One region of the Kribbella sp. NBC_00382 genome, then DNA from elsewhere that is predicted to be linked to it. Evidence: predicted binding sites of a transcription regulator. Region 1 holds the regulator's gene; each other region holds the start of a gene.
The links. The regulator HrcA, encoded in region 1, represses chaperone genes, less so after heat shock. The targets are predictions, from matches to a motif close to TTGGCACTCGNNNNNNNCGAGTGCCAA.
Positions count from the first base shown of each region.

Region 2: the regulator HrcA is predicted to act here: its motif matches at 3,900-3,926, upstream of OHA70_RS03945 (FmdB family zinc ribbon protein).
Region 3: the regulator HrcA is predicted to act here: its motif matches at 3,887-3,913, upstream of groES (co-chaperone GroES).

Region 1 covers NZ_CP107954.1:5,168,583-5,175,329, forward strand. The annotation lists gene OHA70_RS24840 (ThuA domain-containing protein) at 84-725, shown strand; gene OHA70_RS24845 (Gfo/Idh/MocA family protein) at 710-1,813, shown strand; gene hrcA (heat-inducible transcriptional repressor HrcA) at 1,924-2,943, shown strand; gene dnaJ (molecular chaperone DnaJ) at 2,993-4,135, shown strand; gene OHA70_RS24860 (16S rRNA (uracil(1498)-N(3))-methyltransferase) at 4,158-4,874, shown strand; gene OHA70_RS24865 (SAM-dependent methyltransferase) at 4,881-5,513, shown strand; gene OHA70_RS24870 (Gmad2 immunoglobulin-like domain-containing protein) at 5,501-6,619, opposite strand; gene OHA70_RS24875 (SigE family RNA polymerase sigma factor) at 6,616-6,747, opposite strand, start outside.
Region 2 covers NZ_CP107954.1:786,545-793,291, forward strand. The annotation lists gene OHA70_RS03930 (UTP--glucose-1-phosphate uridylyltransferase) at 1-578, opposite strand, end outside; gene OHA70_RS03935 (5-formyltetrahydrofolate cyclo-ligase) at 649-1,206, shown strand; gene OHA70_RS03940 (penicillin acylase family protein) at 1,203-3,740, opposite strand; gene OHA70_RS03945 (FmdB family zinc ribbon protein) at 3,946-4,308, shown strand; gene OHA70_RS03950 (SAF domain-containing protein) at 4,373-4,996, shown strand; gene mscL (large conductance mechanosensitive channel protein MscL) at 5,132-5,539, shown strand; gene OHA70_RS03960 (GNAT family N-acetyltransferase) at 5,643-6,125, opposite strand; gene OHA70_RS03965 (alpha/beta fold hydrolase) at 6,188-6,747, opposite strand, start outside.
Region 3 covers NZ_CP107954.1:1,109,931-1,116,677, reverse strand. The annotation lists gene OHA70_RS05480 (GNAT family N-acetyltransferase) at 1-440, shown strand, start outside; gene OHA70_RS05475 (alpha/beta hydrolase family protein) at 437-1,195, shown strand; gene OHA70_RS05470 (class I SAM-dependent methyltransferase) at 1,323-2,492, opposite strand; gene OHA70_RS05465 (peptidoglycan-binding domain-containing protein) at 2,515-3,006, opposite strand; gene OHA70_RS05460 (peptidoglycan-binding domain-containing protein) at 3,103-3,726, opposite strand; gene groES (co-chaperone GroES) at 4,054-4,350, shown strand; gene groL (chaperonin GroEL) at 4,468-6,087, shown strand; gene OHA70_RS05445 (hypothetical protein) at 6,189-6,713, shown strand.

The DNA of each region.
Region 1 (6,747 bases):
GCCCCCGATCAGCCGCCTAAGGTCGCAGAGCTGAACCGATTCATCCGATCTCTACACCGATGAACCTTATGAAGGGCGGCGGCGTGACGACACGACGGGCACTGGTGGTCCGGGGCGGCTGGGAAGGGCATGTCCCGGTCGAGGCGACTGAGCTGTTCATCCCCTTCCTGAAGGAGAACGACTTCGAGGTGACGGTCTCGGACACCACCGAGAGCTACCTCGACCTGGCCGGTGTCGATCTGGTGCTGCAGTGCATCACCATGAGCGAGATCACCGCCGAGCAGGTCAAGGGCCTGGAGACCGCGGTCCGGGCCGGCACCGGCCTGGCCGGCTGGCACGGCGGCATCATCGACTCGTTCCGCAGCAACAGCGACTACAGCTTCATCACCGGCGGCCAGTTCGTCTCGCACCCCGGCGGAGCGGTCGACCACCGGATCGAGATCGTCAATGACGACCCGATCGTCGAGGGTCTGACGCACTTCGACCTGCGCACCGAGCAGTACTACGTGCACGCCGACCCCACCAACAACGTGCTCGCCACCACCACCTTCCGGGCGCACCCGGACTTCCCGTGGATCGACGGCGCGACGATGCCGGCCGTCTGGACCCGCACCTGGGGCGAGGGCAAGGTCTTCGTCTGCACGCCGGGCCACACCGTCGCCGACCTCGACACGCCAGAGGTCCGCACGATCATCGAGAGGGGCCTGCTGTGGGCGAGCAAGTGAGCAAGGTCGGCATCGTCGGCACCGGTGTCATCAGCGGTACTTACCTCGAGCACCTCGCCAAGCTGCCCGGCGTACAGGTGGTGGCCGTCGCGGACCTCGACCTCTCCAGGGCGCAGACGATCGCCGACCAGAACCCGGGCATCCGCGCGCTGACGTCCGAGGACCTGTTCGCCGACCCCGAGGTCGACATCGTCCTCAACCTGACCATCCCGGCCGCGCACGCCCCGGTCCACCAGGCTGCGCTGCAGGCCGGCAAGCACGTGTACGGCGAGAAGCCCCTGGCCGTCGACCGTGCCGAGGCAGAGCCCCTGCTCAAGCTCGCAGCGGCCAACAACCTCCGCATCGGCTGCGCCCCCGACACAGTGCTCGGCACCGGCACGCAGACTGCCCGCGTCGCGCTCGACCGTGGCGACATCGGCGTACCGACGGCTGCGACGGCTTACTTCGTCACGCCCGGCCATGAGTTGTGGCACCCGGCTCCCGAGTTCTACTACCAACCAGGTGGCGGCCCACTGCTCGACATGGGCCCGTATTACATCACCAGCCTCGTCACGCTGCTTGGGCCGGTGAAGCGAGTCACGGGTCGCGCTGGTCGCTCGCAGGAGGAGCGCAAGGTCCATACCGGGCCGCGGGCGGGGGAGGCGTTCCCTGTCGACGTACCGACGCATGTGACCGGCGTACTGGAGCACGAGTCGGGTGCGCTCACCACTGTCCTGATGAGCTTCGACGTGTGGGCCGCGCGGCTGCCACGGATCGAGATCTACGGCACCGAGGGCAGTCTGTCCGTACCGGACCCCAACGGCTTCGACGGCACGGTGGAGATCGCCACTGCCACCAACCGTGACTGGACGGCACTCCCTGTAGCCGGTGGGTACGCCGGTGCCGGCCGCGGCGTCGGTGTGGCCGACATGGCTCGCGCATTGCGCAACGACGAGCCGCACCGGGCCAACGGAGTACTGGCCTACCACGTGCTCGACGTGATGGAGTCGCTGCTCGAGTCGGCAGTTCAGGACCAGTCGGTGGACGTGGCGAGTACGGTCGAGCGGCCTGCCGCCGTACCTTTGGGAGCGTCCCCGGAATCCGCCTGAGACCTGCCCCACGCCGTTACGCGTCGGTAGGTGCTGCGGTGGCTCGGTAGACTGGCACTCGAATCTCGGGAGTGCCAACCCGAGGGGCCGACGTGAGAGGGGTGGTGCGCGTGCTGGACGACCGCAAACTGGACGTGCTCCGGGCCATCGTCGAGGACTACGTGGCCACCCACGAGCCGGTCGGCTCGAAGACGCTCGTCGACCGGCACAATCTCGGCGTCTCCCCGGCGACGGTCCGCAACGACATGGCCGCGCTGGAGGAGGAGGGGTACATCACCCAGCCGCACACCAGCGCGGGCCGGATCCCGACCGATGCCGGCTACCGGCTGTTCGTTGACAAGCTGAGCACGGTCAAGTCGCTGTCGCCGGCCGAGAAGAAGGCGATCTCGTCCTTCCTGGTCGGCGCGGTCGACCTGGACGACGTAGTCCGGCGTACCGTCCGGCTGCTCGCGCAGATCACCCGGCAGGTCGCGATCGTGCAGTACCCGACCCTGAGCCGGTCGAGCGTGCGGCACGTCGAGGTGGTCACGATGACGCCGCGGCGGCTGCTGCTGGTGCTGATCACCAGTACCGGCCGGGTCGAGCAGCGGATCGTCGAGACCCACGACGACGTCGACGAGCAACTGATCGCCGACCTGCGCTCCCGGCTGAACACGGCGCTGACCGGCCAGCGGCTGACCGACGCGGCGACCTCGCTGGCCAGCGTCACCGAGACCTTCGCGCCGACGGACCGGCCGCTGGTGGCCGCCATCGTGACCAGTCTGCTCGAGGCCTTCACGGTCGAGGGTGAGCAGCGCATCGCGGTCGGCGGCGCGGCCAACCTGACCCGCTACGGCGACGACTTCGAGCGCAACGTGAAGCCGGTGCTGGAGGCGCTCGAGGAGCACGTGATCCTGCTCAAGCTGCTCGGCGAGGCAACCAGCCCGCAGACGCTGACGGTCCGGATCGGCCACGAGAACCCGTACGAAGGACTTGCCACCACCTCGGTCGTCGCCACCGGCTACGGCTCCAAGTCGGAGGCGCTGGCCACTCTCGGCATCGTCGGCCCGACCCACATGGACTATCCGAGCACGATGGGCGCAGTCCGCGCCGTCGCGCGCTACGTCAGCCAGATCCTGGCCGACTCGTGAAGCACCACGAAAGAACTCACCGAACACTGCCTACCAAGTGGTCTGGAGTATGAGCACCGATTACTACGCCGTCCTGGGCGTCAGTCGCGACGCGACACAGGACGAGATCAAGAAGGCCTACCGCAAGCTGGCCCGCCAGTACCACCCGGACGTGAACGACTCCGAGGACGCGCACCACAAGTTCCAGGAGATCGGCCGCGCCTTCCAGGTGCTCAGCGACCCGCAGAAGAAGCAGGTCCACGATCTCGGTGGTGACCCGTTCGCGAGCGGTCCCGGCGCGGCCGGGGGCGCCGGCTTCGGCCAGGCGTTCACCTTCACCGACATCATGGACGCCTTCTTCGGCCAGACCGGCGGGGCGACCCGCGGGCCGCGGCCACGCACCCGGCGGGGCCAGGACGCCCTGATCCCGCTGCGGATCGATCTGGCCGAGGCGGCCTTCGGCACGACGCGTGAGCTGAAGGTCGACACGGCCGTACTGTGCCCGACCTGCTCTGGCTCCGGCGCTGCTGCTGGCTCCGAGCCGGTCACCTGCGAGATCTGCCACGGTCGCGGCGAGGTCACCCACACCCAGCGCTCGTTCCTCGGCGAGGTCCGGACCATGCGGCCGTGCCCGAACTGCCGCGGCTTCGGTACGACCATCCCGAACCCGTGCGTCGAGTGCGCCGGCGACGGCCGGGTCCGCTCGCGTCGTACCGTCACCGTCAAGATCCCCGGTGGCGTCGACAGCGGGACCCGGGTGCAGCTGACCGGCCAGGGCGAGGTCGGCCCTGGTGGCGGCCCCGCCGGCGACCTGTACGTCGAGATCGAGGTCGAGCAGCACGAGATCTTCACCCGCAGCGGTGACGACCTGCACTGCACGGTGACGCTGCCGATGACGGCCGCGGCGCTCGGTACGACGATCGACCTGCCGACGCTCGAGGGCGAGACGACCCCGCTGGAGATCCGGGCGGGCACGCAGTCCGGGACGGCGATGACGCTGACCGCTCGCGGCGTACCGAGGTTGCGGCACGCGGGGCGCGGTGACCTGATCGTGCAGGTGATCGTCGAGACGCCGACCAAGCTGGACGACGCGCAGAAGGCGTTGCTGCAGCAGATCGCGGCAGCACGGGGCGAGGAGCGGCCGCAGGGTCATGTCCAGGCGGCGCACAAGGGTGTCTTCGGGCGCCTGCGCGACGCCTTCGGCGCGCATTGAAAACGACTTAGGCTGCCGGGCGATGGGACTCGCGGTCTTCTACCTGCCTGACCTGGACGGCCCCGAGCTGGTACTAGACGGGGCCGAGGGTCGTCACGCGGCTGTCGTACGCCGAATCGGCCGGGGCGAGCGAATCCGGCTGACCGACGGCCGGGGCTCGTTCGCCGAGGGTGCCGTCACGGCTGCCTCCAAGACCGGGCTCACCGTTGCGGTCGACCAGCGTGGTGAGGTCGAGCCGTCGAGCCCGCGGCTGGTCGTAGTACAGGCGCTGCCGAAGGGGGAGCGGGCCGAGCTCGCGGTCGAGATGCTCACCGAGGTCGGGGTCGACCTGATCGTCCCGTGGAACGCGGATCGCAGCCAGTTCCGCGCCAACCCCGAGCGGGTCGCCAAGACGCTGACGAAATGGCAGTCCTGGGCCTTCGAGTCCAGCAAACAGTCCCGCCGCTCCTGGTTCTGCGAGGTGGCCCCCATCGCGTCCACCCCCGAGGTGGCCAAACTCCTGGCGGACGCGGCCCTGTCCGTAGTACTCCACGAAGAAGCCACCACTCCGATGGCTTCCCTGGAGCTGCCCACGGCTGGCGACATCGTCATCGTCGTCGGCCCGGAAGGCGGCATTGCCCCCGCCGAGTTGGAGGCATTCGCGGCGACCCCGGTCCGCCTCGGCGACACAGTGCTCCGTACTTCGACAGCCGGCGTCGCAGCCGCAGCCGCCCTACTCGCCCGCTCCCGCTGGAGTTGATCGGTCATGGACTGGCTCGAATGGCACCAGGACTACGACGACGAGTCCTCTGACCTGAGCGGCCGCCTCCGTTCGGTCCAACGGTCCATCCGCACCCACCTGGACGCGCACTCCGACGGCCCGATCCGCGTGATCAGCGCCTGCGCCGGCCAGGGCCGCGACCTGATCGAGGTCCTCGCCACCTACCCCACACGCGACCGGGTAACAGGCCGCCTGGTCGAGCTGGACCCGCGCCTGGCCGAAACGGCCCGCACCGCCGCCGCAGCGAACGGCCTCACCGGCATCGAGGTCGTAGAGGCCGACGCCGGAGCAAGCGAGAGCTACGCGGGCGCAGTACCGGCCGATCTGGTCCTCTTCTGCGGCGTCTTCGGCAACATCACCCCCGCCGACACCGAGGCCACAGTCCGCGCCCTCCCCGCCTTCTGCACCCCAGGCGCCACAGTCATCTGGACCCGAGGCCGCCACGCCCCCGACATCCGCCAGGACATCCGGGCCTGGTTCACCGAAGCGGGCTTCGAAGAGCTCGCCTTCGATGCCCCGGACGGCGTCGCCTGGTCCGTCGGCACCAACCGCTACCTCGGTCCGACGGCCCCAGCCGCACCCGAGCGCCTCTTCACCTTCACGTCCTACTTGACGTAGATCGTCTTCGAGTCGGTATCGGTGATGCGCCCGTCCTCGGGGGAGGTCAGGTAGACCTCGATCAGCCATTCGCCTGAGCCGAGCTTGGGAACGAAGACGTAGGGGGAGAACTTCTGGCCCTCGGCGGTCTTGGCGTAGTTCTTCACGATTTCCTTGGTCTTCAGGTTGGTGGCCTGCCAGTCCACCTGTGCTTCGTACGCCGCGGCGGTGCCGGTGACCTTGAAGGATTGCTTGACCGTCTGGTTGTTCGCCGGGGTCTCGATCCAGACCATCGCCTGGACGTTGAGGGCCTGCGCGCGGTTGAGCGGCTCGGTGGTGTCGACGACGCCGAACAGCTTGGCCGGGGAGCGGCCGTCCTCGGTGATCTGGACCGGCGTGCTGGACTGACGGAGCACGCCTTGAACGGTGTAGACGAGCTGCTGGGCGGCCATGTCGGCGACGTCGGGTTCCAGGGTGGCGGTCGGGAGTTGCTTGAAGTCGACCGTGATCAGGTCGTCGGTGTAGCGGACCGAGTTGACCGCGGCGCCGTCCCAGGGCGAGGTGTAGTCGGGGTCGCCGGCGACCTTCGACATGGTCATCAGCCGGAGGGCTTCCTCGGCCGGGCGGCCGTTGATCGACTGCCAGGTGCGGTACAGGCGGTAGTCCGGGCCGTTGGTGTTGCCGACGACCTTGCCGAGCCAGTAGATCGGCACGGCCTTCTGCTTGACCTCAGGCTCCTGGCGCGCCCGAGGCTTGTCCGACGGGGCGACGGTCGGCGCCAGGGTGGCTGCCTTGGTGGGGGCGGGCTTGGAGGAGGCAGGCAGCGTGGGTGCGGTGCTCGGGTCGGCCGAGGCGCTGTTGGTGGTGTCCGGGCCGCCGGCGATGCTGGGCTGGTCGGCCGTCTTGGTGTTGTCGTTCAGTACTGCGAACGCGCCGATCGCCGCCGCCGTACCGAGCACTGCCGCGCCCGCGGTGATGACCCAGGGGCGCCGGCTGACCGGTGCGCGCTGGGTCCGGACCCGGGCCTGGATCTCGTGCAAGCTGTCGGTGGGCTCGATCCGGTCGGCCTCCTCGGCCAGACTTCGCCGCATCAGCTCGTCGAAAGGGTCTTCCCCGTGGTTGTTCATGCGCTTTGCTCCAGGACCTGGCGCAGCGACTTGGTCGCCCGCGCGGCGTGGCTCTTCACGGATCCGCGGCTGATCCCCATCGTGTCGGCGATCTCCGCCTCGGACAGGTCACCGTAGTACCGCAGCAC
Region 2 (6,747 bases), 4.1 Mb from region 1:
ACCAGCGCGGTGTAGATGTCGCCGTGGCCGGGCGGGCACCAGGCGAGCTCCGGGTCGTCGGGCCACTCGGCCGGCGTCAGGTCGTCGGCGAGGAGCTTGGGCTCCATGTTCTGCTGGAAGTCGAGCGGGATGCCGGCCACCGGCAGGTCGGAGTACTCGCCGAGGATCGCCAGCGACTCCTTCTTCGTGCGGAAGGAGTTCATCAGGACGAGCGGCAGCGGGACGTCGTACGCCTTGCGGGTGGCCAGGATCTGCCGGGCGATGATGTCGAGGAAGCTCAGCCCGTCCTTCACCGGCAGCGCCGACTTGGGTCCGGTCACGCCCATCGACGTACCGAGACCGCCGTTGAGCTTGATCACCACCGTCTCGGCGAGGGCGGCGCGGCGCGACTCCTGATCGGGATCGAGGTGCTCCAGATGCGGCAGTTCGCCCACCGGATCGATGTCGTCCTCGCGGATCGTGCCCTGCTGGCCCGACTCGAGCAACCGGTAGTAGTGCGAGAAGACTTTGATCGCGACGTCGGCGGCTCCGGCCGCGCGCATCTTCTCCTGTGCCTGTTGAAGACCTGCCTCACTCATGAGCCAACACTAGGGTAGGCACCGTCACCGCGACGTTAACTACGTCACTACGCGTCTCTAGGATCACGCTGTGTTCTCTTCTAAGGCGGCATTGCGTTCGCAACTGTTGGCCGCCCGGCAGGTAACGGCTGCTTTGTCCGGACCTGGCCTGCTGGCGGTCGCCCGTGAGCAGGTCGAGGTGGTGGCCGCGCGGACCATCGCGCTCTACGTCTCGATGGGCAACGAGCCGCAGACCGGACCGCTGATCGACTGGCTGCTCGCCTCCGGCCGCGAGGTCCTGCTGCCGGTCCTGTACGCCGACAACGACCTCGGCTGGGGTATCGCCCCGGGCGCGGCCGACCTGGTCCCCGGGCGGCTGGGGCTGTCCGAGCCGCGCGTAGATCTCGGCGCCGACGCGATCCACGCCGCCGAACTGGTGATCTGCCCCGCGCTCGCGGTCGACCGTCACGGCGTACGGCTCGGGCGTGGCGGCGGTTCGTACGACCGGGCTCTAGCGCGCGTCTCCCCCGGTACGCCGACCTGGGCCGTGGTTCACGACTCCGAGATCCTCGACGAACTCCCGGCCGACCCGCACGACCAGCCCGTCAAGGCAGCACTCACCCCGACGCGGCTGGTCCAGCTCGGTTAGTTCTCCTTCTCCGGCTTGGTGAAGGTCAACGTGTGCTTGCGGGTCGCCTCGACCGCGCCGCGGGTGTAGGCCCACGGCAGCGTCTCGCCGCGCACCCACAGGTCGGTCTGGTCGGTGTAGTTCGACGAGAACGCGTGCCCGGAGACGCCGGTCAGGTTGATCCAGCGCGACTTGTCGAAGTCGGACAGGTCGACCACCATCCGCATCGACGGCGTCGAGGTCACCGCGTAGCCCTCCGCCGCGTCCCACGAGGTCGCGTCGACGATCGACGAGCCGCCGCCCAGCTCGTACGGGCCGCGGTTGAACAGCTTGTCCACCACGCCGATGCCGGACTTGCCCAGCGTCTGGTTGGTCAGGGTCAGCTTGTGCAGCCGGCCCCACTGCCAGTTCGAGGGCTCGCGGGCCATCTTGGTGGTGATCTCGGCCCGGGCGTTCACCAGCGCCTCGCGCAGGATGTCATCGCGGCTCTCCCGCTGGGTGGTGTCGAGGTTGTCCCACCAGGTGCTGTTCGGCTGGGTGACCAGGTTGCGCATCACCTCGAACCAGCGTGATCCACCGTCCGGCCAGGTGCCCGCCGGCAGCTGGTCGTGGAAGGTGAGTTGGAGCAGATTGCGCCAGACGACGTTGAAGTACGCCGCCGGCGCGGAGTCGGCCGGCTGGGTGAAGTCCCAGGTCCGCAGGGTGTCCTGGCCCTGCCGGTCGAACTCGTCGTTGATCTGGACGTGCAGCAGGTACGGCATCAGTTGCTCGGCGTTGCGGTTCTTCGTGTCGAGCTGGATCGAGGCCATCGAGTTCGCGTCGAGCTTGCCGGCCGCACGGACCCGCTCGAGGATCTGTTGCGACCGGTAGCCGTAGTCCCAGTCGTCGGTCAGGTGGTACGGGTAAGTCTTCGGTACGACGGCCTGGTTCGCCGTCACGATCACACCGTCGTCGGGGTCGGCCTCGGTCGGCATCGCCTCGAACGGGATGTAGCCCTTCCAGTGGTACCGCGAGTCCCAGCCCGGTACGGGCCAGTCGCCGTAGCCCGCATTGCGGATCGGGACCCGGCCGGGTGCCTGGTAGCCGATGTGGCCTTCGCGGTCGGCGTACACCAGGTTCTGGGACGGGACCTCGAAGATCGAGGCGGCGGCGCGGAACTGGGTCCAGTTCTGGGCCCGGTTGATCGCGAACAGCGCGTCCGCGGTCCGGCCCGGGGTCAGCGCGGTCCATTGGATCGCGACGCCGTACGCCTCGGCGCTCTTCAGTTTCTTCGCCGCGAGCTCACCGGTCTCGCGCTGGTCGTCGCCGACGTCGGAGATGATCGGCCCGTGCCGGGACTCCCGGACGATGATCGTCTCTTCCTTGTCCTGACCGGCGACCTTGAACTTCTCCTCGCGCCGGGCCAGCCCGGTGCGTTTGTTGTCGTACATGACCGCGTTCGGTCCGGCGAACTTCTCCAGGTACAGGTCCGTCACGTCGGGGTCGAGGTTGGTGAAACCCCACGAGATCGCGTTGTTGTGGCCGATCACCACGCCGGGCAGGCCGGAGAAGCTGAACCCGGACACGTCGTACGGACACTGGGTGCCGAGGTTGTTGCAGTGCAGGCCGACCTGGGTCCAGATGCCCGGCATCGTCGCGCCGAGGTGCGGGTCGTTGGCCAGTAGCGGCTTGCCGGTCGTCGTGTGCTCACCGGAGACGACCCAGGAGTTCGAGCCGATGCCGTCGCCGCGGCCGATCAGGTCCGGCAGACCCTTGGCCACCTTGTCGATGGTGTCGAGCGACTTGAGCAGGTCCTTGGTCAGCATGCCGCGCTGGGGCGGCGGAGCCGACTCGGTGGTGAACGTGCCGCCCTTCGTCACTCCGGCCGTCGCGATGATCGGCTCGTTGCGCTCGTACGGGTAGTCCGGGTAGAGGCTGGCGATGTTGGCGGTCGGGTACCTCGCCGCGAGCTTGGTCCGGGTGATCTCGTCGTCCATGTTGCCGCCGAGGTCCCATGCCATCGCCTTCAGCCAGGCCAGCGAGTCGGCTGCCGTCCACGGCTCCGGGTGGTAATCGGTGCCCTTCAGCGACAGTACGGCGTACTCGAGGCTCAGCGCGGAGCCCTCGTGGGTGCTCATGTACGCGTTGACACCGCGGGCGTAGTCGTCCAGGTACTGCCGGGTGGTCGGCGTGAGCAGGGCGAGTTCCTTCTCCGCGACCCGGCGCCAGCCGAGCGTGCGGACGAACTTGTCCGTCTCCAGCGCGTCCTTGCCGAACAGCTCGGCCAGCCGGCCCGACGTCACGTGGCGGCGGAAGTCCATCTCGAAGAAGCGGTCCTGAGCGTGCACGTACCCCTGGGCGGCGAACAGATCACCCGGCTTGTCGGCGTAGATCTGCGGGATGCCGTTGGCGTCGCGGACCACCTCCACGTCCGCGTCGAGTCCGGTCAGCTCCACCGTCCCGTCATAGCCGGGGAAGGAGTGGCGGACGACGAAGACGCCGGTGCCGGCCACCACCAGGAGCAAGGTGGCGAACACGATTCCGGACAGGATGATGACACGCAGCAGGCGACGCACGGACCAAACTTAGAGAATCCGGCCCCGCACCCCAAATGCCGCTCCCCCATCTGTGGACAACCTTCACGCTTCGGCGCCTGTCTCCAGATCGCCTGGAAGTGGACTAGACCGGCCGATCGATCGGCTGAACTTGGAATACTTCGGGCCCGTAGCGCATTATTAGCAGTCGAGTAGTAGGAGTGCCAGCGGCCTGAAGGGGAATCACGTGCCGACGTACCAGTACCAGTGCACCGAGTGTGGTAACTCGCTCGAGGTCCGCCAGAGCTTCACCGACGACGCCCTGACGGTCTGCCCCGAGTGCGAGGGAACCCTGCGCAAGGTGTTCAACGCCGTGGGTGTCGTGTTCAAGGGCTCCGGCTTCTACCGCAACGACAGCCGGTCCTCTGGGACCAGCACGCTGCCGGCCAAGAGTGAGTCCTCCTCTTCGTCGTCATCGGAGTCCTCGTCCAACGGGTCGAAGTCGTCGTCGGATTCGTCGAAGAGCTCTTCGTCCTCCTCGACCTCGGGACCCTCCGGGTCGTCGGGCTCGTCCGGTTCGTCGTCGAGCAGCAAGACCAGCGCCGCCTGATTTTCTCCGCATTCCCTTGTGGATAACGAGGGAACGGCGCTCGTAGGCTCGTACTTTCTCTGGCATGAGCCGACTTCTTCTTCGTGACCTGCTGAAAGCCGTTCGTCGGCACCGCCGCCTGCTGGCTGGGGTGTCCGCGGCGGCAGCCGTGTACTGCGGCATGACCGCCCTCTCTCCGCCACCACCGCCGACCGTGGCGGTCCTGGCCGCCGCCAGAGACCTGGCCGGTGGCTCGCCACCGACGGCGCGCGACCTTCGAACCTTGCGACTACCCGCTGCGGTCGTGCCCGCGGGCGCGCTCCAGCCGGGCAGCGACGTCGTCCGGCGCGTGCTCGCGGGGCCAGTGCGCTCTGGCGAGCCACTCACGGATGCGCGATTCGTCACACCGGCGTCACTGCCAACCGGACAGTTCGCCTATCCCGTCCGAGTCGACGATGCCGACCTGACCACCCTGCTCCAGGTCGGCGATCGAATAGACCTGTACGCCGCAACGAGCACTCCCGTCGATGCCGCGACTCCGTTGGCCAGTGCTGTGCGCGTGATCGCGTTGCCCGCAGGGCGCTCATCGGTGGCCGGGACCTCGGGCGCGCTGGTCGTGATCGGCGCCGGGCGAGAGGTGATCAGCCGGGTTGCCCAGGCCACGGCGAACTCGCGAATCAGCTTTGCGCTGACGCCGGATACGAGCTGACCACTTATCGGACACGCGCAGTAGCGATCCGTGGTGCTGCGGCGCGGTCCCTCGCCATCGGCGGGGCAGAGTCCTACGTTTTGCGGGTAACCCAGCCGAGGGTCCCCGGGCCCCGCATCGTGGAGGCATTGCAAAATGATCGAGGGCTTCAAGAAATTCCTAATGCGAGGCAACGTCCTCGACCTCGCCATCGCGTTCGTCATCGGCACCGCCTTCGCCACCGTGGTGAAGACCGTGGTCGACAACCTGGTGAACCCGCTGATCGCTGCGATCGGAGGGTCGAACGTCAACGGGCTGGCCGTCCAACTCAACGACAAGAACCCCAAGACGGTGATCGACTTCGGCGCCATGATCAACGCCGCCGTCGTTTTCTTCCTGACCGCCGTGGTCGTCTACTTCGTGCTCGTCGTTCCGATGAAGAAGCTCCAGGACCGCCGCGCCGCCAAGGCCGGCACCCCGGAGGAGGAGCCCGAGACCCTCACCATGGACCAGGAACTGCTGGTCGAGATCCGCGACGCCCTCCAGGCCCGTCCGCGGCCCTGACCGAAGCTGGTGGTCCGGTCGGCTGCACCCTGCAGCACATCGCAGTCGACCGGCACGAGGCCTGCGGACCAGCAGCCGAGTTGGCTCAAGCTGGTCCAGTAGGTCAGGTAGTAGTCGGGTATTGAAGCCAGGTGTAGTCGATCGGCTGTGGCTTGTTCCATTCGGCGGCCAGCTCCTCGGCCACCGGCTGGAAGCCGGCGCGGAGGTAGGCGCGGATGGCTTGGGTGTTGTCGGGGCGGACGCGGAGGAAGATCTCGGCATAGCCCGCCGACTTGGCCGGCCCGAGGAGGGCCCGGACGAAATCGGTGCCGATGCCTTTGCCTCGGAGGTCGGGGGCGACGATGAGACGGGCCAGCTCGACCTCGTCCTCTTCGTCGTCCAGCCAGAGTTCGCCGTACGCGACCGGGGTCTCGCCGTCGAAGTACAGGAAGGCCTGGATGTCGTCGGCGATCGCGCGCCAACTGGTCAGGACGTCGGCCGGGAACGGGTACTCGTCCCGTCCGGTCAGCAACGAGACTTCCTGTGCTGTGGTCGCCCAGCCCGCCACGAGCGCCGAGTACTCGCTCTCGAACGATCGCAGTTCCATCAGGACTCTCCTCGTGAACGACACCGGACGAATGACAGTACGGCGGTCACGGCGCTATCGGATCACCTGGCGAAGGCAGCCAGCGTCTCGGCCAGTTCGTCCTTGTGGGGTGGGAAGTGTGGGGTTGGTGGCTCCGGGCATCCGGGGAGTTCGCGGCTGCCGGGGATCAAGCTCAGCAAGGTGTCGACGGTCTTGCGTTGGTGAGGAGGATTCTCCGGTACCGATGGCAGTACGGCTACCGGAATACGCAAGAGAGCAAGGTCGTCGTCTCGCACTCCCCGCAAGGTGTTCGCAGTCAGCAACTCGTCAGCCACAGCTACCGACGCGCCTCTGGAGGTGAGGCCTGCCCGGGTGCGTTCGTCGACTACAGGGTCGCCGCCTGTCGCGGGCCAGGCCAGGACGAGGCGTTGCACCAAATCCGGGTACTCGATGGCGAGTAGGGCTGCTGCCGAGCAGCCGTTGGAGGCGCCGACCACCACTACCGGTTCCGGCGGAAGGAGCTTGCGTAGTACGGCGACTTCCTCGGTCCAGCTGTCGGGCGACTGCGGACGGTCGGGCGCGAGGACAGTGATGCCGCGCGTCTCCAGCGCGGCGACGATCCCCGGAGTACGCCAGAAGCGTT
Region 3 (6,747 bases), 4.1 Mb from region 1:
AGCGGGCGATCGCCGGGTCGTTGAATCTCGGGGTGTACGACGAGGCCGGCGCGCAGGTGGCGTACGCGCGAGCGGTGACGGATCGGGCGACGTTCGCGTGGATCGCGGATGTGTTCGTGCTGGAGTCGCATCGGGGTCATGGGCTCGGGAAGTTCGTCGTGTCGACGCTGCTGGAGCACCCGGAGTTGAGTGGCCTGCGGCGGTTGATGCTGGCGACGGCTGATGCGCACGACTTGTACCGGTCATACGGCTTCGGCGACCTGCCAGACCCGAGCCGGATGCTGGTGGTGCAACAAGACCCAGCCACGCTGTACGGCGGTCAGCCGGCTGCCGCGCCCGCCGTCGCCGCGTCCGGGGCAGCCACCTCCACCGTCTCTGCCGCTTCCGGGGCTGCCACGTCCTCTGCCGCGTCCGGCTCTGCGCGCGGCAGCAGCTCGTGAGTTCGGCTGCGGGCTTTCCGCGGATCGACCTGCTGGTGGCGCCGGCTGATGCGACGTCGCTCGTGTTGCTGGCGCACGGTGGCGAGGAGAACTCACGCGAGCCGGCGGGCGCCTGGCGGCCAGCGATCCTGCGCATGTGGCCCTTCGCTCGAGCCGCCCGTGCCGGCGCCCTGGCTGCCCATGGTGGTGCTCCGGGTGCTGCTGTTGGGTTGATGCGTTATCGGTATCGAGGGTGGAACGGCGCCGACGCTGATCCGGCGGCTGACCTTCGGGCGGTGCTCGACCGGCTGCCGGAGCGGATCACCCGCGTGGTGCTGATCGGACATTCGATGGGCGGACGCGCCATCGTTGCTGCGGGCAACCATCGGTTGGTCGACGGTGTGCTGGCGCTCGCGCCGTGGCTGCCGGACGGCGAGCCGCTGATGCAGTTGCGTGGACCCGTCGTGTTCGCCCACGGCACGGCCGACCGGATCACCGACCCGGCGCAGACCGCCGCCTACGCCAAGCGGTTGCGGGCTTCCGGAGTACCGGTCGCGCTGTTGTCGGTGGCAGACGAGAACCACACGATGCTCCAGCGCAGCCCGGACTGGAACGCCCTGGTACGAGACTTCGCCGCCGGTACCACCCACAACCCGAGCCTCGACTCCGATCAGGTGGACCCGCTGCCGCACTCGAAGCACTCGGACAGCGCCCTGCGCGGCATCCTCGACATCGCCAAGGCCCGCCTGACCCTGCGAGTCGTCGGTCGCTTCTAGCCGGGCGCTTAGTGGCGGGCTCCTGGCCGGGGTGGCGGCAACAGACGCAGCACCTCGTCCGTCGGCGAGCCGGCCAGGAGCCCGCTCGTGAGATCGATCATATGTTCGAATCTACTGTGAGCGCAAGTCAGGTCCGGACGACCCGGCGGCAGGAGTACGCGACCGCGTCTCGGCCGATCCGGGTGACGATCAGCGTGGCGCTCTCCGGGCCTTTGGGGGCCAGCTTCTTGCGCAGGACGGCGGGGTCGAAGTCCACGCCGCGTTTCTTGATCTCCAGCGTCCCGATGCCTTGTTTGCGCACCCAGGAGCGCAGCACTTTCTCCTTGTAGGGCAGCTCTTCGATCACCTCGTACGCCGAGGCCAGCGGGGTCTGGATCAGAGTGGCGGCGCTCACGTAGGCGATCCGCGGGTCCAGCAGCCAGCCGTCGACGGCTTCGGCCACTGCGGTGACCAGGCCGGCCCGGACGACGGCTCCGTCGGGCTCATAGATGTACTGGCCGATCGGCGCGCTGTCGACCTCCGGTGCCGAGGTCACTGTCGCTCCGCTGGGTAGGAGGGTCGCGCGGCGCGTAGTACCGGCGTAGAGCTTGCCGGACCACAGTGCTGCCTCTTTGACCTCGCCTGCGTCGCTGACCCACTCCGCCTCGACGCCGTCCGGTACTGCCTCGTGCGGGATGCCAGGGGCGACCTTCACGCAGGCAGTGCCCGCCAGCAGATCGGTGATGAACGACCAGGGCGGCGAGTAGGCGTTGTGGTCGAACACCCTCTTCCCATCCGCCCGCCGCGCCGGATCAGCAAAGACCACCTCGTACTCCGAACAGTCCTGCGCCTCAGCATCTCCCACCAAGACCTCACCCGGCAGCCCCAGAGCGGCAAGGTTCGCCTGAGCCGCTGAGGCGGTAGCGGGGTCTCGCTCAACACCAGTGACTCTCAACCCGGCTCGTGCGGCGCTGATCAGATCGCCACCGATCCCACAGCCAAGGTCGACCACAGTGGCACCGGGCAGCGTCGCAGCGATGCGAGCGGCCCGGTGCACTCCAACCGTGGTGCGAGTCGCCTGCTCCAGGCCGTCCGGGGTGAAGTACATGCGTGCTGCGTCCTCAGCACCGAACTTGGCGACCGCCCGGTGCCGCAGCGACGCCTGGGTAACCGCAGCGGTCACCACGTCAGCGTCGTACTGCCGTCTGAGCTTCTCGACCAGCCGCAACTCGCCCCTAGGCGTGAAACCGGCACAGGCCTCGGCTAGTACTTCAGCTCCGGCCGGCGCCAGCAACAGCGAGATCGAGTCAGGTGTCACCCGGCACAGTCTGCCTCGCCGGTTACAGCGGGCTGGAGCAGGTCTTGCTCCAGGCGTGCTTCTGGAGCGAGTACATCCGCCAGTTCATCGCAGACCTGGTCTTCGGGCCGTAGATGCCGTCGGCGGTGACCTTGTGCTTGCGCTGGACCGCCAGTACCGCTGTGCGGGTCTTGCTGCCGTACTTGCCGTCGACGACGAGCTTGCTGCCGTAGCAGTAGTTCAGGTTCCGCTGCAGGGCCTTGATCGCGGATGCCGGGTCCCCGACGTAGTCCGGGCCGTAGCGGCGCGGCATGTCTCCGTACTTCAGGTTGCAGTTGGTGGAGACGTCCTCCCAGCCACCCGGAACCTGCACGGCCCAGCCCTTGCCGACCGGCTTCATCAGCGCCGACAGACACTGCTCCAGCCCCTTGACCTGGACCGGCGCGGCCTCAGCCGACGTGGTCGCAGCCACTGCGCCGCTGACAGCCATCACGGCCGTCGCGCCGACGGTGATGGCGGTGCGTAGAAATCTCATGACGCTTCCCCTCGAGTTTCGATCCCCCCACCGGGATCTGTTGCTCGTTGAGACTGCGCAGACCGCCTGATAGTTCGTTGCAGGAAGTTGCAACGGTTACAGCGGGCTGGAGCAGGTCTTGCTCCAGGTGTTGGTCTTGGTGGCGTACAGGCGCCAGTTCATCGCTGAGCGGGTCTTGGGGCCGTAGATGCCGTCGACGGCCAGCTTGTGGCGCTTCTGGACGGCTCTGATCACTGCACGGGTGTTGCCGCCGTAGATGCCGTCCACTGTGAGCTTGTAGCCGTAGCAGTAGTTCAGGTTGCGCTGGAGGACCCGGATGGCGGTGTCCGGGTCGCCTCTGTGGGTGGAGGTCCGGAACGGGTCGTCGCCGTACATGAGGTTGCAGGTGGTACTCGGGCTGTTCCACAGCGACGGCATCGGGATGCCCCAGCCGGTCTTGCCGATCGGCACCACCCGGGCGTACAGGCACTGCGGAGTCGCCGCGGCGGCCGCTGCTGCCTCCGCGTCCGTCTGCGCGCTCCCTGCCCCAGCGTCCTTGGCCTTGAGCTCTACTGCGGGCGCTGCGCCGCCGGGGGCCGCGTTGCCGGGATGGGCGGAGGAGGACTGACGGGCGCCGTTCGCGGCGAGACCGGCGACCGCGAACGGGCTGATCACCAGGAGGGCGATCACCACCGTTTTGCGAGGGGTCAGCTTCGGCAGTGACGGGAGGCGGAGCGCCATGGTTGTCTCCTCGGGCGGTCGGTCCCGGGGCGGCCGGGATCCCTACAGACACGACGGTCCCACGACCGGGTGGGGTTCGCCCAGCCCTCGATGGCAGAAAGCGGTCGGGCGGACACAGGTCGTACAGCCATCGAAAGGGCACTACGCCGGGGGAGAGATTCTGGCACTCGAGTTGACCGAGTGCTAATCGCGGCCTAGATTCGGTGTTGGCACTCTCCACTCGAGGGTGCCAGCGGCCCGGCCTCTGATCCCCGCGACGGCGGAGGCGCAACGGCCGCTAGCAGCACCCTGAGAGCACACCAAGAACTCGACCGTGGAGGTCAGCAAGTGTCGGTCACGATCAAGCCGCTCGAGGACCGTATCCTCGTTGCGCCGCTCGAAGCCGAGCAGACCACGAAGTCCGGCCTGGTGATCCCGGACACCGCCAAGGAGAAGCCGCAGGAGGGCGAGATCCTCGCCGTCGGGCCCGGCCGCATCGACGACAACGGCAACCGCGTCCCGCTGGACGTCAGCGTCGGCGACAAGGTCATCTACTCCAAGTACGGCGGCACCGAGGTCAAGTACGACGGCCAGGACTACCTGATCCTGGGCGCCCGCGACATCCTCGCAGTCGTCACCAAGTGACGATCGCTCGCATTTCCTGACTGATACCGCTCCGGTGCCGGCTCCCGGCACTGGAGCGGAGTCGGTTCCCGGACTAGCGAGCATCATTGTTGAAACTCAGAGAGGGACTTGTTTTTTATGCCGAAGATCCTCGAGTTCGACGAGAACGCGCGGCGCGCGCTGGAGCGTGGCGTCGACAAGCTCGCGAACACGGTGAAGGTGACGCTGGGGCCCAAGGGCCGCTACGTCGTGCTGGACAAGAAGTGGGGCGCCCCGACCATCACCAACGACGGTGTCACCGTCGCGCGTGAGGTCGAGCTGGACGACCCGTTCGAGAACCTCGGCGCACAGCTGGCCAAAGAGGTTGCCACCAAGACCAACGATGTCGCCGGTGACGGAACCACCACCGCGACCGTACTGGCGCAGGCGCTGGTGCACGAGGGCCTGCGGGCCGTCGCTGCCGGCGTCAACCCGATGGGCCTGAAGAAGGGCATCGAGGCCGCCGTCGAGGCCGTCTCGAAGAAGCTGGTCGAGACCGCCCGTCCGGTCGACGACAAGGGCGACATGGCCCACGTCGCCACCATCTCCGCCCGGGACGCCGAGATCGGTTCGCTGATCGCCGAGGCGTTCGACAAGGTCGGCAAGGACGGCGTCATCACCGTCGAGGAGTCGAACACCTTCGGCACCGAGCTGGACTTCACCGAGGGCATGCAGTTCGACAAGGGCTACATCTCGCCGTACTTCATCACCGACGCCGAGGGTGGCGAAGCGGTGCTGGACGACCCGTACATCCTGATCAACCAGGGCAAGATCTCCGCGGTCGCGGACCTGCTGCCGCTGCTGGAGAAGGTCGTGCAGTCGGGCAAGACGCTGCTCATCATCGCCGAGGACGTCGACGGCGAGGCGCTGTCGACCCTGGTCGTGAACAAGATCCGCGGCAACTTCACCTCCGTCGCCGTCAAGGCGCCGGGCTTCGGTGACCGCCGCAAGGCGATGCTCGAGGACCTGGCCGCCCTCACCGGCGCCCAGGTGATCGCGCCCGAGGTCGGCCTCAAGCTGGACCAGGTCGGTCTCGAGGTGCTCGGCACCGCCCGCCGGATCGTCGTCACCAAGGACAACACCACCGTTGTCGAGGGTGCCGGCAAGTCCGACGAGATCGAGTCCCGGGTCAACCAGATCAAGGCCGAGATCGAGCGCACCGACTCCGACTGGGACCGCGAGAAGCTGCAGGAGCGGCTGGCCAAGCTGGCCGGTGGCGTCTGCGTGATCAAGGTCGGCGCGGCCACCGAGGTCGAGCTGAAGGAGAAGAAGCACCGGATCGAGGACGCGGTGTCCGCGACCCGGGCAGCGATCGAAGAGGGCATCGTCGCCGGTGGCGGCTCCGCTCTCGTCCACGCTGCCGCAGTGCTCGACGAGGGCCTGGGCCTGGAGGGCGACGAGCTCGCCGGCGTCCGGATCGTCCGCAAGGCGGTCGTCGAGCCGCTGCGCTGGATCGCCGAGAACGGTGGCTACGAGGGCTACGTCGTGACCGCCAAGGTCGCGGAGCTCGAGGTCGGCAGCGGCTTCAACGCCGCCACCGGTGAGTACGGCGACCTGCTCGCCCAGGGTGTCCTGGACCCGGTCAAGGTGACGCGTTCCGCGCTCGCCAACGCCGGCTCCATCGCCGCTCTGCTGCTCACCACGGAGACGCTGATCGTCGACAAGCCCGAAGAAGAAGAGCCCGCCGCAGCCGGTCACGGCCACGGCCACGGTCACTGATCTCTTCGCGCCAAGCATCACCCGAACTGCCCGGCCGGTCCTCGGACCAGCCGGGCAGTTCTTTGTCCGGATGCCCCTGGGCCTTGGATAGCGTCTAGGGCGTGAAGTACTGCTGCGAGTACGCCTATGGCTGCCCTGAGCGGGTGGCGGTGGTTTGTTACGTCCATGGGGGTGAGGACCCGTGCTGCCTGGACGAGGGGGCGCACGAGTGTCTCGAGGACATGTACGGCAGCGAGGACGGCCTGATGCTGGGGGACGGCTTCCTGTGTCTGCGGTGCGGGAACTACGAGATGGTCGGGGTGGCGCACGGGCCTGCCACCGAGCCGGGGTTCCCACGGAAGCAGGGGTTGCCGCGGGAGAGCTGGCTGGAAGTACCGGCTGAGGTGGCGCCGGTGGTGTTCTCGGTCGAGGAGGTCTTCGACCTGGCCTCGCGGGGTGGGTTACTCGTCGCGGGGCAGCTCGTTACGGGGAAGGTCGGGGCGGGATCGGTACTACGAACCGCCGATGGCAAGCCGGTCACCGTGCTCGGGCTGGAGTTGACCGGGGTGGGCGGTGGACGATTCACGCTGCTGGTCGAGCGCAGCGGAGTACCGGTGCTGGGGCCTGGGGCGGTACTTACTTCTTAGTACCCAGCCGCCGATCACTGATCGTAGTGAAAAA